3 regions of the Shewanella mytili genome follow, and region 1 is predicted to be linked to each of the others. Evidence: predicted binding sites of a transcription regulator. Region 1 holds the regulator's gene; each other region holds the start of a gene.
The links. Region 1 encodes MetJ, which represses methionine synthesis genes. Its sites were predicted from a motif close to TAGACGTCTAGACGTCTA; they were not measured.
Positions count from the first base shown of each region.

Region 2: the regulator MetJ is predicted to act here: its motif matches at 1,899-1,916, upstream of metE (5-methyltetrahydropteroyltriglutamate--homocysteine S-methyltransferase).
Region 3: the regulator MetJ is predicted to act here: its motif matches at 2,395-2,412, upstream of serA (phosphoglycerate dehydrogenase).

Region 1 covers NZ_JBKOUD010000002.1:23,509-27,696, reverse strand. Annotated here, with positions in the region: gene ACIDEJ_RS02895 (bifunctional aspartate kinase/homoserine dehydrogenase II) at 1-228, opposite strand, end outside; gene metB (cystathionine gamma-synthase) at 247-1,407, opposite strand; gene metJ (met regulon transcriptional regulator MetJ) at 1,625-1,939, shown strand; gene ACIDEJ_RS02880 (TSUP family transporter) at 2,015-2,752, shown strand; gene ACIDEJ_RS02875 (conjugal transfer protein TraF) at 2,778-3,986, opposite strand; gene nrfD (NrfD/PsrC family molybdoenzyme membrane anchor subunit) at 4,119-4,188, opposite strand, start outside.
Region 2 covers NZ_JBKOUD010000002.1:323,602-327,789, reverse strand. Annotated here, with positions in the region: gene metE (5-methyltetrahydropteroyltriglutamate--homocysteine S-methyltransferase) at 1-1,834, opposite strand, end outside; gene ACIDEJ_RS04165 (LysR family transcriptional regulator) at 1,988-2,890, shown strand; gene ACIDEJ_RS04160 (HDOD domain-containing protein) at 2,904-3,626, opposite strand; gene ACIDEJ_RS04155 (GDSL-type esterase/lipase family protein) at 3,744-4,188, opposite strand, start outside.
Region 3 covers NZ_JBKOUD010000002.1:257,702-261,889, forward strand. Annotated here, with positions in the region: gene ygfZ (tRNA-modifying protein YgfZ) at 1-954, opposite strand, end outside; gene serA (phosphoglycerate dehydrogenase) at 1,064-2,293, opposite strand; gene ACIDEJ_RS03890 (DUF2238 domain-containing protein) at 2,459-3,103, shown strand; gene ACIDEJ_RS03895 (PaaI family thioesterase) at 3,118-3,576, shown strand; gene katB (catalase KatB) at 3,904-4,188, shown strand, end outside.

The sequences.
Region 1 (4,188 bases):
CAGGTCCTGCTGGTAACTCATCAGTACCTGCAGCTCTTCTTGCCACAGTTTGCCCTGCTCGCGCAGTGCCAGCAGTTTGTACAGGAAGTTGGTGGTTTTGCCTGCGGCAGACACCACAATCAGATCATCGGGCCGCCCGTGGGTCAGCAGAATGTGCGCCACACGCCGGTAACAGTCCGGATCCGCCAGGCTGCTGCCCCCAAATTTATGTAAGTGACTACGCGCCATTAATCAATGCTCTCCAATTTAACCAGCTGCCACGGCTGCCAAGGCAGCGGTAATGTCATCCACCAGGTCTTGCGGGTCTTCAATGCCCACTGACAGGCGGATGAGTGTGTCTTTTATGCCTGCGTTTGCCCGGGCTTTTGCATCCATGGCCCGATGGGTCATGCTGGCGGGCACCGCCACCAGGCTTTCTACCCCGCCCAGGCTTTCCGCCAGGGAAAAATAGCGTAATGCCCCGAGAAAAGCGCCGACTTGTGTTGCGCCGCCTTTGAGCTCAAAGCTTACCATGGCGCCAAAGCCTCGCTGTTGCTTCAGCGCAATCTGGTGATCCGGGTGCTGTGCCAGCCCCGGATAATACACTTTTTCCACCTGTTCGCTGCCCTGCAGCAAATCCACTATTTTGGCGGCATTACGCTGGTGCTGTTCAATGCGTAGTGCCAGTGTGCGCAATCCACGCAGTGCCAGATAGCTGTCAAAGGCGCCAGCGGTGAGCCCCAGCGTGTTCGACCACCAGTGCAGTTGCTCGGCAATTTGCGGGTCTTTGGCTATCACCGCGCCGCCCACCACATCGCTGTGGCCGTTAATGTATTTGGTGGTGGAGTGCACCACAATATCGGCCCCCAGTAACAGCGGCTGTTGTAATGCCGGCGACAAGAAGGTGTTATCCACCGCCAGCAAAGTGCCCTGAGCCTGACACTCATTGGCCAATCGGGCAATATCCACCAGCCGCAGCAGCGGATTGGAGGGGGTTTCCACCCAAACCAGCTTGGGTTTGGCCGCCAGGGCCTGTTGCAGGGCCTGGCTGTCGGTTTGATCCACCACCGCCAGCTGGAATTGCCCTTTTTGCGCCAGATGGGTGAACAGGCGATAACTGCCGCCATAACAGTCATGAGGGATGACCAGCAAGTCCTCCGCCCCCAGCAAGCTGCTGACCAAGGTGACCGCCGCCATGCCGCTGGCGGTAATCACCGCCGGGCATCCCTGCTCCAGCTCACCAATGGCATTGGCCAAAATGCTGCGAGTAGGATTGCCGGAGCGGCTGTAATCAAACTCCCGCGGCGTTTGGTAGTCTGCAAAGCTGTAATTCGTCGACAGGTAAATAGGCGGAAGCACCGCACCATATTGGCTATCGGACTCGATTCCTTGACGCACAACCGTGGTGGCCATTTTCCGCGCAGTCATGTTCGGCTCCTTACATTATTAACAGGGGCGACAGATTAAAGATGTCTAGATGGCTAAATTCTATCAAGTCGCTCTTCAACGTCAATAGGCATAAAGACGTTTAGACGTCCAAATGTATAGAATTCCATTTTTGTGATACAGTAGCATGGACTCCCATTTGACTGTGGGATGTAAGAGTTTAAAATCGGCAGCGAATTAGCGACATAGCAGGTGCAACATGACTGAATGGAACGGCGAGTACATCAGCCCTTACGCTGAGCACGGGAAGAAAAACGAACAAGTAAAAAAAATTACTGTGTCTATTCCGTTGAAAGTATTGAAAGTGCTAACCGACGAACGCACTCGGCGCCAGGTCAATAACCTGCGTCATGCCACCAATAGCGAACTGCTGTGTGAAGCATTCTTGCATGCTTACACCGGCCAGCCATTGCCCAACGATGAAGATCTCTCCAAGGATCGCCCTGACAGCATTCCGGCAGATGCCAAAAAAATCATGGAAGAGATGGGCATCGAATGGGAAGAAATGGAGTAAATGGCTGACCTTTCGGCCATGAGGCGCAACATATCATCAGCTTGCCGGGCATGTCCCGGCATTCTGCTTTTTTAAATGTGGACATTAATCGACCCCATCACCCTGCTACTGGCCTCGCTGGTGATTGTCGCGGGCGCCATTACCCAAAGTTTGCTGGGGTTTGGCTTGGCAGTGGTTGCCGCACCGCTGTTGTACATCATTGACCCGGAATTAATCCCGGGTTCGTTGATTATCCTGAGCTTTTCCATTGCCCTGCTCACCTTGCTGCGCGAGCGGGGACAGTTGGAGCTGGCAGGATTGCAGTATGCCGTGGCCGGACGCATTCCCGGCAGTTTGCTGGGGGCCGCCTTGCTGCTGGCGCCCCAAGCCATTCTCGGGCTGGTGATTGCCGCCATTGTGGCCACGGCCGTGGCCTTGAGCCTGAAAAAACTCACGCTGCCAGTCAACCGTTGCAATTTGTTTGTGGCGGGGATGTTTTCCGGCATTTTCGGCACGGTTGCCGGCATTGGCGGGCCACCCATGGCCCTGCTGCTCACCGGGCGGGAAGCCGGGAAGTTTCGTGCAGCCCTCTCGGCCTTTTTTGTGGTCAGTACCTGTATCAGCCTCTTGGTGCTGCTGCTCTCCGGCATGCTGTCGTTCAGGGATCTGCTGCTGGCGCTGCTGTTATTGCCGGCGCTGCTGCTGGGATTCGTGATCTCGGGGGCGCTGTTGCATCGGGTGGACAAACGGCGCAGTAAAATGCTGACCTTGATGTTATGCAGTGCCAGCGCACTGCTGCTGGCACTTAAATCACTCTGGGGGCTTTTGGCCTAGCCCCCGTTGTCACGCATCACCGCAATTAAAAGTGGAAAGAGGTTTGCAGGGCGCCGCCTACGGCATTATCGCTGCCCATCATGCCGGTGAGATCCAGCCGGAAGAAGTTACCCACCACAATGCCGGTACCCACGGAATAGATGTCAGTGGTCACGTCATTCACATCATGGCGATAGCCTAAGCGCAATGCCAGCCAGTCGGTGGCCTGCAATTCGCCGCCCATGCGCCAGTATTTGGGGCCGTCCAGTTCCACGAATTTGTTGTTTTCGGTGAGATCAACATCCGTGGTCAGCGTCAGTCCCTGCCATTGATAGGCGAGCCCGGCAGTGACCATGGGCTTGACCTGATAGGTCAGCTGCTGGCACGGGCAATCTGCCAGCACCACGGATGCCAGCTCCTGCTTGACCAGGTTGCGACCACTAAGCCCCAGCGTCAGGCCTTCGGTGGGCTGCAACGCCACCCCCACATCCAGGTTGACGCCGGTATCGTTGTTACGATAGTCATCGCTGTTGAAATCATTCACGTCAAAGTTGTTGGCAGACACCGCATAGTTGAAGGTATCAAGGCGTTGCAGTTTCGGCGTCACCCCGATGGTCAGCGGCATGTCACCCACACTCATGCGGGTACTCAGCGCCACCCCGAAATCCGATACGGCACCGGCAAATACCCGGCCGGTGGATGACAGGTCATCCAGTGATGGCGGATTCAAGGGATCCAGATTATTCAGCAGCTGTAAATCCGCCGCACTGACATCCGCCAGCACAAAGGCGTCCAGATAGGTTTTGGCAATCACCGCCGCTGAAATCCGGCTGTTTGAGGGTAACACAACCGCCACGCCCAACCCCACACTGGCATAGGCACTGTCGCCTTGCAGGGCTTGCAGGTTATTCAGTAACAAGTCGCGGTAGCGGATGATGTTGTCCGGATTCTGCTGGGCAATGGCCCCATCCAGCATGTCGTAGTTATCCTGCAGGGTGTCAAACTCGTCCACCATGTCGTTTTTATCGGCCCCATCAGCACCTAGGGCAGGCAATAACAGGCTTACGTCATCCTGCTGGCGATCTGCCAATGCCAGCAATGCCGGATTCACGAAACCTGCAGCCAGGCGATCACCGGCAGCAACGCCTGCCCCGCCCATGGCATCAGTTCTCGCTTCAAATACATCCTGCCCGGCCCACAGGGAACCGCTGCAAAAAGTGGTGGCGGTGAGCAACGCCAGCGTGGTTAGTTTCATCTCCATCTCCTTGAAAAACGCCTCGGATCAATAGGGTTCAGTTAAAGATAGCTTAACTCTTGATATCTTCAGCAAACCCCATAAAAAAAGCCTCCGCATTCGCGAAGGCTTGTGGCGCTAGCATAACAATGATTAGCCGAGATAACTTTGACCGGCGTACAGAATAAAGTGACGCAGAGCCAGTACCCCGGTGAGGCTGCAC
Region 2 (4,188 bases), 300 kb from region 1:
ACTGTTTCAGCGGCAACCCTTCACGAAATGCCGGCTCGTCAATCTGAATGATGCTGATCCCGGCCTGTTGCAAATCTGCCACTTCATCGCGAATGGCCAGCCCCAACTGGTAAGCGATGGTTTCCCGGGGCACGTCTTCCCGCACAAACGACCAGTGCAGAATGGTCACAGGGCCAGTGAGCATGCCTTTGACCGGTTTGTCGGTAAGGCTTTGGGCATATTCGGCCCATTCCAGCGTCATCGGCTGTGGCCGGCTCACATCGCCGTAGATCAGCGGCGGTTTGACACAGCGGGAACCGTAACTTTGTACCCAACCATAGCGGGTAAAGCCGATGCCTGTTAGCTGCTCGCCAAAATATTCCACCATGTCGTTACGCTCGGCTTCCCCGTGTACCAGCACGTCCAGCCCCAGTTTCAGCTGGCGCTCAATGGTATCTTTGGTGATCTGCTGTAACTGCCGGGTATATTCCTCATGAGAAAGCTCCCCGCCGCGCCAGCGATTACGCAGCTGGCGGATAACCGCCGTTTGGGGAAAAGAGCCGATGGTAGTGGTGGGCAGCAAGGGCAACTGCAGCCGCGCCTGTTGCAATGGCTGACGTTTGGCAAATACGTTGTGACGCTGAAAATCCTGCTCACTCAGCCCTGCCAGCCGGGCGGTAACGGCAACATCCGCAGCGGCCGCCTGCTGCTCCCGGCGACGAATGCAGCGTAAGGTTATCTCTTGCGCCTTGGCGCAGTCCGGCGTTTGCAGCAGCAGTTGCAACTCCTGCAACTCGGTGAGTTTTTGCCGGGCAAAAGCCAAGCGGGATTTCAGCGATTCGGCCAGTTCGGTTTCCACGTCCAAATCCACCGGGGTATGCAGCAGTGAGCAAGAAGGCGCCAACCACAGGCGCTCACCCAATTGCCGGGCATAAGGCGCCAACGTTTGCGCCAGTTGATCCAGCTCGGCCGCCCACACATTGCGGCCGTTAATCACCCCGGCAGACAGTACCTGCCCGGGTTGCAGGGCATTGGCAAACAGCGGCAGTTGCGCTGGTGCCGTCACCAAATCCAGATGCAGCCCGGCCACCGGCAATGCTGAAATCAACGACTGATGATGAGCCACGCTGCCATAATAACTGGCCAGCAGCAGCTTGACCTGTGCGGTTTGCAGGGTGTCATAAGCCTGCACATAAGCCTGTTGCCAAGCGCTATTCAACTCCAGCGCCAGTGCCGGTTCATCCAGCTGCACCCAGGTGACGCCAAGCGCGGCAAAGCGCGCCAGCAACTGCTGATATGCCTGCAATAACTGCGGTAACAATGTCAGTTTGTCAAAAGGTTCGCCCACGGTTTTGGCCAGATGCAAAAAGGTCACAGGCCCCAACAGTACCGGTTTTACCTGATGCCCCAGCGCCTGCGCCTCTTGCACCTCGTCAAACAGCTGTTGCCAGCAAATGGAGAAGGTTTGCCCGGCGCTGAGTTCCGGCACCAGATAGTGGTAATTGGTGTTGAAATATTTGGTCATTTCCGCTGCGGCAGCAGGCTTGCCGGTGGGCGCCCGCCCCCGAGCCACCCGAAACAGGGTATCCAGCGTCACCTCGCCCTGAAGATGGCGCGCCGGCAGCGCACCCAGGGTAGCGCTTAATGTCAGTACCTGGTCGTAATAGGCAAAATCTCCCACCGGCAGCAATTCAATGCCGGCGTCTGCCTGCCACTGCCAATGGGTGCGGCGCAATTGGGCCGCCTGCGTTAGCAACTGCGCCTGAGTTATCTCTCCGCGCCAATACTGCTCCAGGGCAAATTTCAGTTCACGGCGACGGCCGATACGGGGGAAACCCAGATTGTGTAATGTCATGCTCAAACCTCACTGATGCAAATTCATGGATGACGCCACCGGCTGGCAAAACAATCTAGGCGTCTGGACGTCTAGAAGTTTATTGTGATAATCTCTTGGCAAGCAAACGAATTGGTTTCAACACCAACATGAGCAGGATTCATAGGGATGAGCATGATAGAACTCAGGCATTTGTGGACATTGTTAGCATTGAAGGAATGCGGGAGTCTGGCGGCGGCCGCGAAAAAGCGCTTTGTTACCCAGTCTGCGTTGTCACATCAGATTAAGGAGCTGGAAAACCGCATCAACTCTTCGGTATTCATCCGCAAAAGCAAGCCGTTGTCTTTTACCGAGGAAGGTAGCCGCCTGCTGCAGTTGGCAGAAGACATTCTCCCCAAGGTGCAACAAACCGAGCATCTGCTGAAACACGGAGGCAACAGCCAGCAGGGGCCGTTACGGGTGGGCATTGAGTGCCACTCCTGCTTTCGTTGGCTGATGCCGGCCATGGAAGCCTTCCGCCAGAAATACCCCGAAGCACAACTGGACTTGTCCAGCCGTTATCTGTTTGATGCCCTAGCGGCATTGGACAATGGCGAGCTGGATTTGGTGCTCACCTCGGATCCTGTGGTCAGCCATACCATTGCCTATCAACACCTGTTTGAATTTGAAGTGAAATTGATTGTGAGTCAGGAGCATCCACTGGCCAAATTTGATTATGTACTGCCACAGCAACTGGCCAAACAGCCCATTATCAGTTATCCGGTGCCGCTGGCGCGGCTGGATTTGTTCCGCTATTTTCTGGAGCCGGCAGGCATTGCCCCGGGGGTGCAGAAAAGCTGCGATCTCACCAATGTGCTATTGCAACGTCTGGCCTGTAACGAAGGAGTTGCCGCCCTGCCCAACTGGTCCATACGGGAAGCCCACGGGCTGAGCCTCAAAGCGTTGCGACTGGGGAAAGAGGGACTGAAACGGCCGCTTCTGGGGGCATACCGCCATGATGCCGGCAACAGCGGGTTAATCCGCCACTGGCTATCACTGGTCGCGGCAGAAGCGGGCAACCAGCAAGAGGTGCACTAACCCAGGCTTCTGCTCACAAAGGATTGAGCAACAACTCCCGCTGGGCCAGAATGCGGCGCAGCACCAAACCGGAGGAGTTGGCATCACGGGTTTGCCGCAGGTTATGGGCAATCATGAACTCATGTTGCAGCTCGTCATCCAGCCCCAAAGCGTCAAAGGCGCCAAGGGTAAGGGATTTTTGCTGGGTATCAATCAGGTTTTTGATAATGCTCAGCGGGAAACACTGCTCATGTTCCGCATTCAGGTAGGCAAACGCCGTGAGCGCGATAATCTGCCCGAACACGCTGAATAACGCCAAGGTTTGCACTTCATCCGCATCAATGCTCACCCCCTGCATCTGATGCAGGCTGTCCACGGTTTCGGTGGCTATGGTTTCGGTCAGGCGCCAGTAGGCTTGCACCAGTTTGCGATAAGGCTGCGGCAGTTCATCCAGCCGTTCCTTGAGGTAGAAAGTAAAGGCGTAGCGATAGATGTTCACCTGTCCTAAACGCACCAGGGCATCTTTTAAACTGCGGTTGGGCTGTACGTTCGGGGCCATGGCACAATTACAGCGCCACAGCAGATGCGCAGCCAGCGCCGGATCCGCAGACACGATATCTATGACATTACGAATATCGCCATCGGCAATGATCGCTTTTTTCAGCGGCACCAATATGGCGCGCCGCCCAATCACCTGCTCTTCATTGGCAATAATGGCACGGACCTCTGAGAACACCTGCTGCTCAAGATCTGTCATAAAAAAATTTAACCTGTTGTTATTAAGACGCGGAGCCTGTTTTTACCATGGGATTTACCCACAAATGCCACCTGAGGGTCAAGCCTCTTGCAATGATTTTAGACAGGATATTGCGCTTCAGAAAAGCCCGGCATGCTTTAGCTTGTGGTAGATCTCATTTGCCAGTTGCTGATAGCCCGCCGCATTGAGATGGATCATATCCGATTTCAGTGACGCTGTAGATAACAGTTCGCTCAGTTCATCGTCCATCAAGAGGCTGTCGTGTTGATCTGCCAGCGCCTTGTACCAAGGGGCGGGATGCAGCCACAGCTGTTTTTGCGGCACTGAAATCAGCAATACGGGCACGGCCATGGCCTTTGCATCCAGCAACATCTGCTGCAGATTTTCACGGATCTGCACCCTTGGCACACCACGTAAAATGTCATTGCCCCCCTCCAGCAAAATCAGCACGTCAGGCTGCATCTCTTCCAGCAATAAGGGCAGCCGTTGGCGCCCCAGGGCGGTCACCTCTCCCGGCACGCCGGCATTAATCACTTCACAGCCGCACAATGTTGCCAGCCTC
Region 3 (4,188 bases), 230 kb from region 1:
TTCTAATGTGTAAGGCAGCGGCTGCAGGGCTAACAGGCTTTGGGGATCGTCAGCAATGCGAAAGCGGGCATCTGCGGGTGTATCGTTGGGCAATACGGCGCTTAGCAGCAGCTGGTCACCATTTTGCACGGCTTCCACAATGGTGCCTTGAGGGCGGAACCCTTCCTCCATGGCCAGCTCCAATGTGGATGCCGGGGTCACGTTGGCACTGCAGTGGCCTTTCAGGATATACAGGGCGCGTTTGTTGCCGCCACGGTATTTCATGCGGGCGACGGTTTCCTGCCCCATGTAACAGCCTTTGGTAAAGCTGATGCCATCCAGTGCTTGCAGGTTGCACATCTGTGGCACAAATTGCCCCTGATGGGCGGCATCAAGCCCCGGATACCCTGCCAGGATTTCCAGTGCCTGCCAGGCACTGTGATGGTAAAGCGGCATCTCCTGCACCCGTTCGGCAGCGGCCTGGGTTGGCAATATCAACAGAAAACGCTCACCGTCATTGAGGATGACGCCTTGCTCGAGCTGGCACAGTGGCTGCTCACGGTTGAATTGGGGGAACTGGCCATGCAGCCAGTCGGCAGCACCCGTGCCGGTAATACCGAGGATGGTCCACTGGGCTGACACATCGTCAAGCTCAGCCTTGCTGAACACGGCATATTTGCGAAATTCCGGCAAGTCACTGCTGAGCAGCTCTTTTGGCATGAGCAGCATCATGCTATCGGCAATGGCAAACAAACGGAATGCCGACAGCATCTTGCCTTTGGGATCACAATGAGCGCCCCAGCACCAGCGGTTGGCATCAAGGGCATTGACATCGGCGGTGATCTGTCCGTGCAGGAAGCTGCGGTTTTGCTCGCCGGTCACCTGCATCAGGCCCAGATGGGAGAGGGGGGAGATCAATAGTGCCGGAAGGGGGGCGTCGGGTGCCCAGGAAAGTTGGGGAGCTGCGATACTCATAGGATCATCCTGAAATTAACAGCATCAAAAGTGAGTCGATTGTAACGGATTTTGCGTAAATAAAAAGGGCGCCAAGACGGCACCCTTTAAACAACTCAAGACACAGTGCTCAATACAGCAAACGGGTACGGATGGTGCCCTCAATGTGTTTCAGCTCTTCCAGGGCCTCAGCGGCCTGATCGGTATGCACTTCCATTACCACGTAACCGATATTGGCCGTGGTTTGCAGGTACTGACCGCCAATATTGATGCCTTTTTCTGAAAACGCCTGGTTGATTTTCAGCAAAATCCCCGGACGGTTGCGGTGAATGTGCAGCAGGCGAGAGGTGCCATGCTGTTGCGGCAGGGAAACTTCGGGGAAGTTGACCGCAGTGACCGTGGAGCCGTTATCGGAGTATTTGGCCAGTTTGCCGGCCACTTCAATGCCGATGTTTTCCTGGGCCTCTTCGGTGCTGCCACCCACGTGAGGGGTCAGGATCACATTGTCAAAACCCCGTAGCGGTGTTTGGAATTCGTCATCGTTTGATTTTGGCTCTACCGGGAATACGTCAATGGCCGCCCCAGCCAGATGTTTGGCTTCCAGCGCTGCAGCCAGTGCATCAATGTCCACGACCGTACCGCGGGAGGCGTTGATGAGGAAGCTGCCTGGACGCATGGCTTCAATCTGGGCGGCACCGAACATCAGTTTGGTTTGCGGGGTTTCTGGCACGTGTAAACTCACCACATCCGCCTGGGCCAGCAGTTCGTTCATAAAACGCAGTTGATGGGCATTGCCCAGTGGCAGTTTGTCTTCGATATCGTAGAACACCACTCGCATCCCCAGGGTTTCTGCCAGAATGCCAAGCTGGGTACCAATGTGGCCGTAACCGATGACCCCCAGGGTTTTGCCTCGGACTTCATAACTGCCCTTGGCACTCTTGAGCCAACCGCCTTGATGGGCGGACATGTTGCGCTGCGGCACGCCGCGCATCAGCATGATGATTTCGCCAATCACCAGTTCGGCCACGCTGCGGGTGTTGGAGAAGGGGGCGTTGAATACGGGAATACCCAGCAATTCGGCGGCTTTCAGGTCAACCTGGTTGGTACCGATGCAGAAACAGCCCACACCCACCAGTTTTTCCGCTTTATCCAGCACTTCTTTGGTCAGCTGGGTGCGGGAGCGCAGGCCGACAAAATGCGCGTCTTTAATAGCTTCAATCAGTTCATCGCCGGATAACGATCCCTTGTGGTATTCAATATTGTTATAACCGGAATTTTTCAACACGTCTAAGGCTGATTGATGCACGCCTTCCAACAACAGGATCTTAATTTTATCCTTGTCCAGCGAATGTTTCGCCATAGTATCGGTACCCCTCAATATGTGATTCTGTTAGTGAACAAAAGGTAGTGTGTTAAGCTGCCCCCAGCTGTCACCCACGTTAGCACCTTTTTGAGTTGGTGTGGAGGTCTGGACGGCTAAAGTGTTTATTTTAGATCGTGAACAATCTGCAAATTGGGGCTGATATTGAAAAATCTGCTGATTTGGCTGGCGCTGTATGCCAGCGTGTTGGTGTGGTCGGCCTGGCAACCCCATGACGGGATCACCTGGTGGATGGAAGCCACGCCCGCATTGCTGGCCTTGCCGTTGTTGGCTTGGTGCCGCTGGAAATTTCCGTTAACGCCCCTGTTATATGTGCTGATTTTGCTGCACTGCTGGGTGCTGCTGGTGGGCGCCCATTATACCTATGCCCAGGTGCCGTTATTTGACTGGCTGGCCGAATGGCTGGGATGGAGCCGCAATAACTACGACAAACTGGGGCATTTTGCCCAAGGGTTCGTGCCGGCGATGATTGCCCGGGAAATCCTGTTGCGCAATCGGGTGTTGCAAGCAGGTGGCTGGTGTCATTTCCTGTGTGGCTGCTTTGCGCTGGCACTCTCTGCACTGTATGAACTGATTGAGTGGTGGGCGGCGGTATTGACCGAAGATGGCGCCGAGGCATTTTTGGGCACCCAGGGGTATGTGTGGGATACCCAGTCCGACATGCTGCTGGCCCTGATTGGCGCCATTTGCGCACTGTGGACGTTATCGTCGCTGCACGATCGTCAATTAGCCAAATGGGTGATGTTCGCGCCGGCCCAGAGGGTTACACTGTCTGATGGCAGCCTATAAGGAAATGACAACATATGAGTATCTGGTTTAAAGAGATCACGCTTGAAGACTGTGCCCGGCTGGATGGCGGCCTTGGCGGCAAAGGCACGTTGATGCAAACCCTGGGGATTAAAATCACCGAAATCGGCGAGGATTATCTGGTGGCCACCATGCCGGCATCACCGGCCATTCACAACCCCATCGGTATGGTTCATGGCGGGGCCAATGTGGTATTGGCAGAAACCGTTGCCAGTTATGCCGCCAATTTTGCGGTGGATTTTGATCACTTTTACTGTGTGGGCCAGGAGATTAACGCCAACCATATCCGTGCTGCCCGCAATGGTGAAATCAAGGCGGTGGCCAAGCCGTTTCATTTGGGCAAACGCACCTCCGTATGGGATATCCGCATTTACAATGCCGCCGGGGATCTGACCTGCATCTCCCGGATGACCGCTGCCGTGGTGCGCCGCCCGGACAGTAAAAACGCGCTGTAAATACCGCTTGGCGTACTTGTCAAAAGCAGCATTCGGCTGCTTTTGTTATTTCTGGCTGTGGCAATTCATCATGTCGTCGTGCAGCGGCGCGTTTGCCGACTAACCTTACTGGGTCAGCGTGCAGGTGTTGTGGTGTTGCCTGTGCCATTTTTAATCCTTTTTATGAATCATTGTAATTCATTTTAATCGCTTTAATGATTTTTTGGCTTTGCCTATCATCAATCCAACGCCTGAGTACCGACCCTCTGTTTAAGGAGTGCAACATGGCCACAATCGTTGACTTGATTGAACTTTGGTTACACCAGAAGAAATCGTAAGGAGCACAAGATGACCCAGCATTACATAACCAGCCAAAACGGTGCCCCCGTGGCAGATGATCAAAATTCGCTGTCAGCCGGTGAGCGTGGCCCGCTGTTGTTACAGGATTTTCACCTGATTGAAAAACTGGCGCACTTTAACCGGGAGCGCATTCCTGAGCGTATCGTGCATGCCAAAGGCACCGGCGTATACGGTACCTTTACCCTGACCCAGGATCTCAGCCAGTACACCATTGCCGACCACTTTAGCGGTGCGGGCAAGCAAACTGAAGTGTTCGTGCGTTTTTCCACCGTG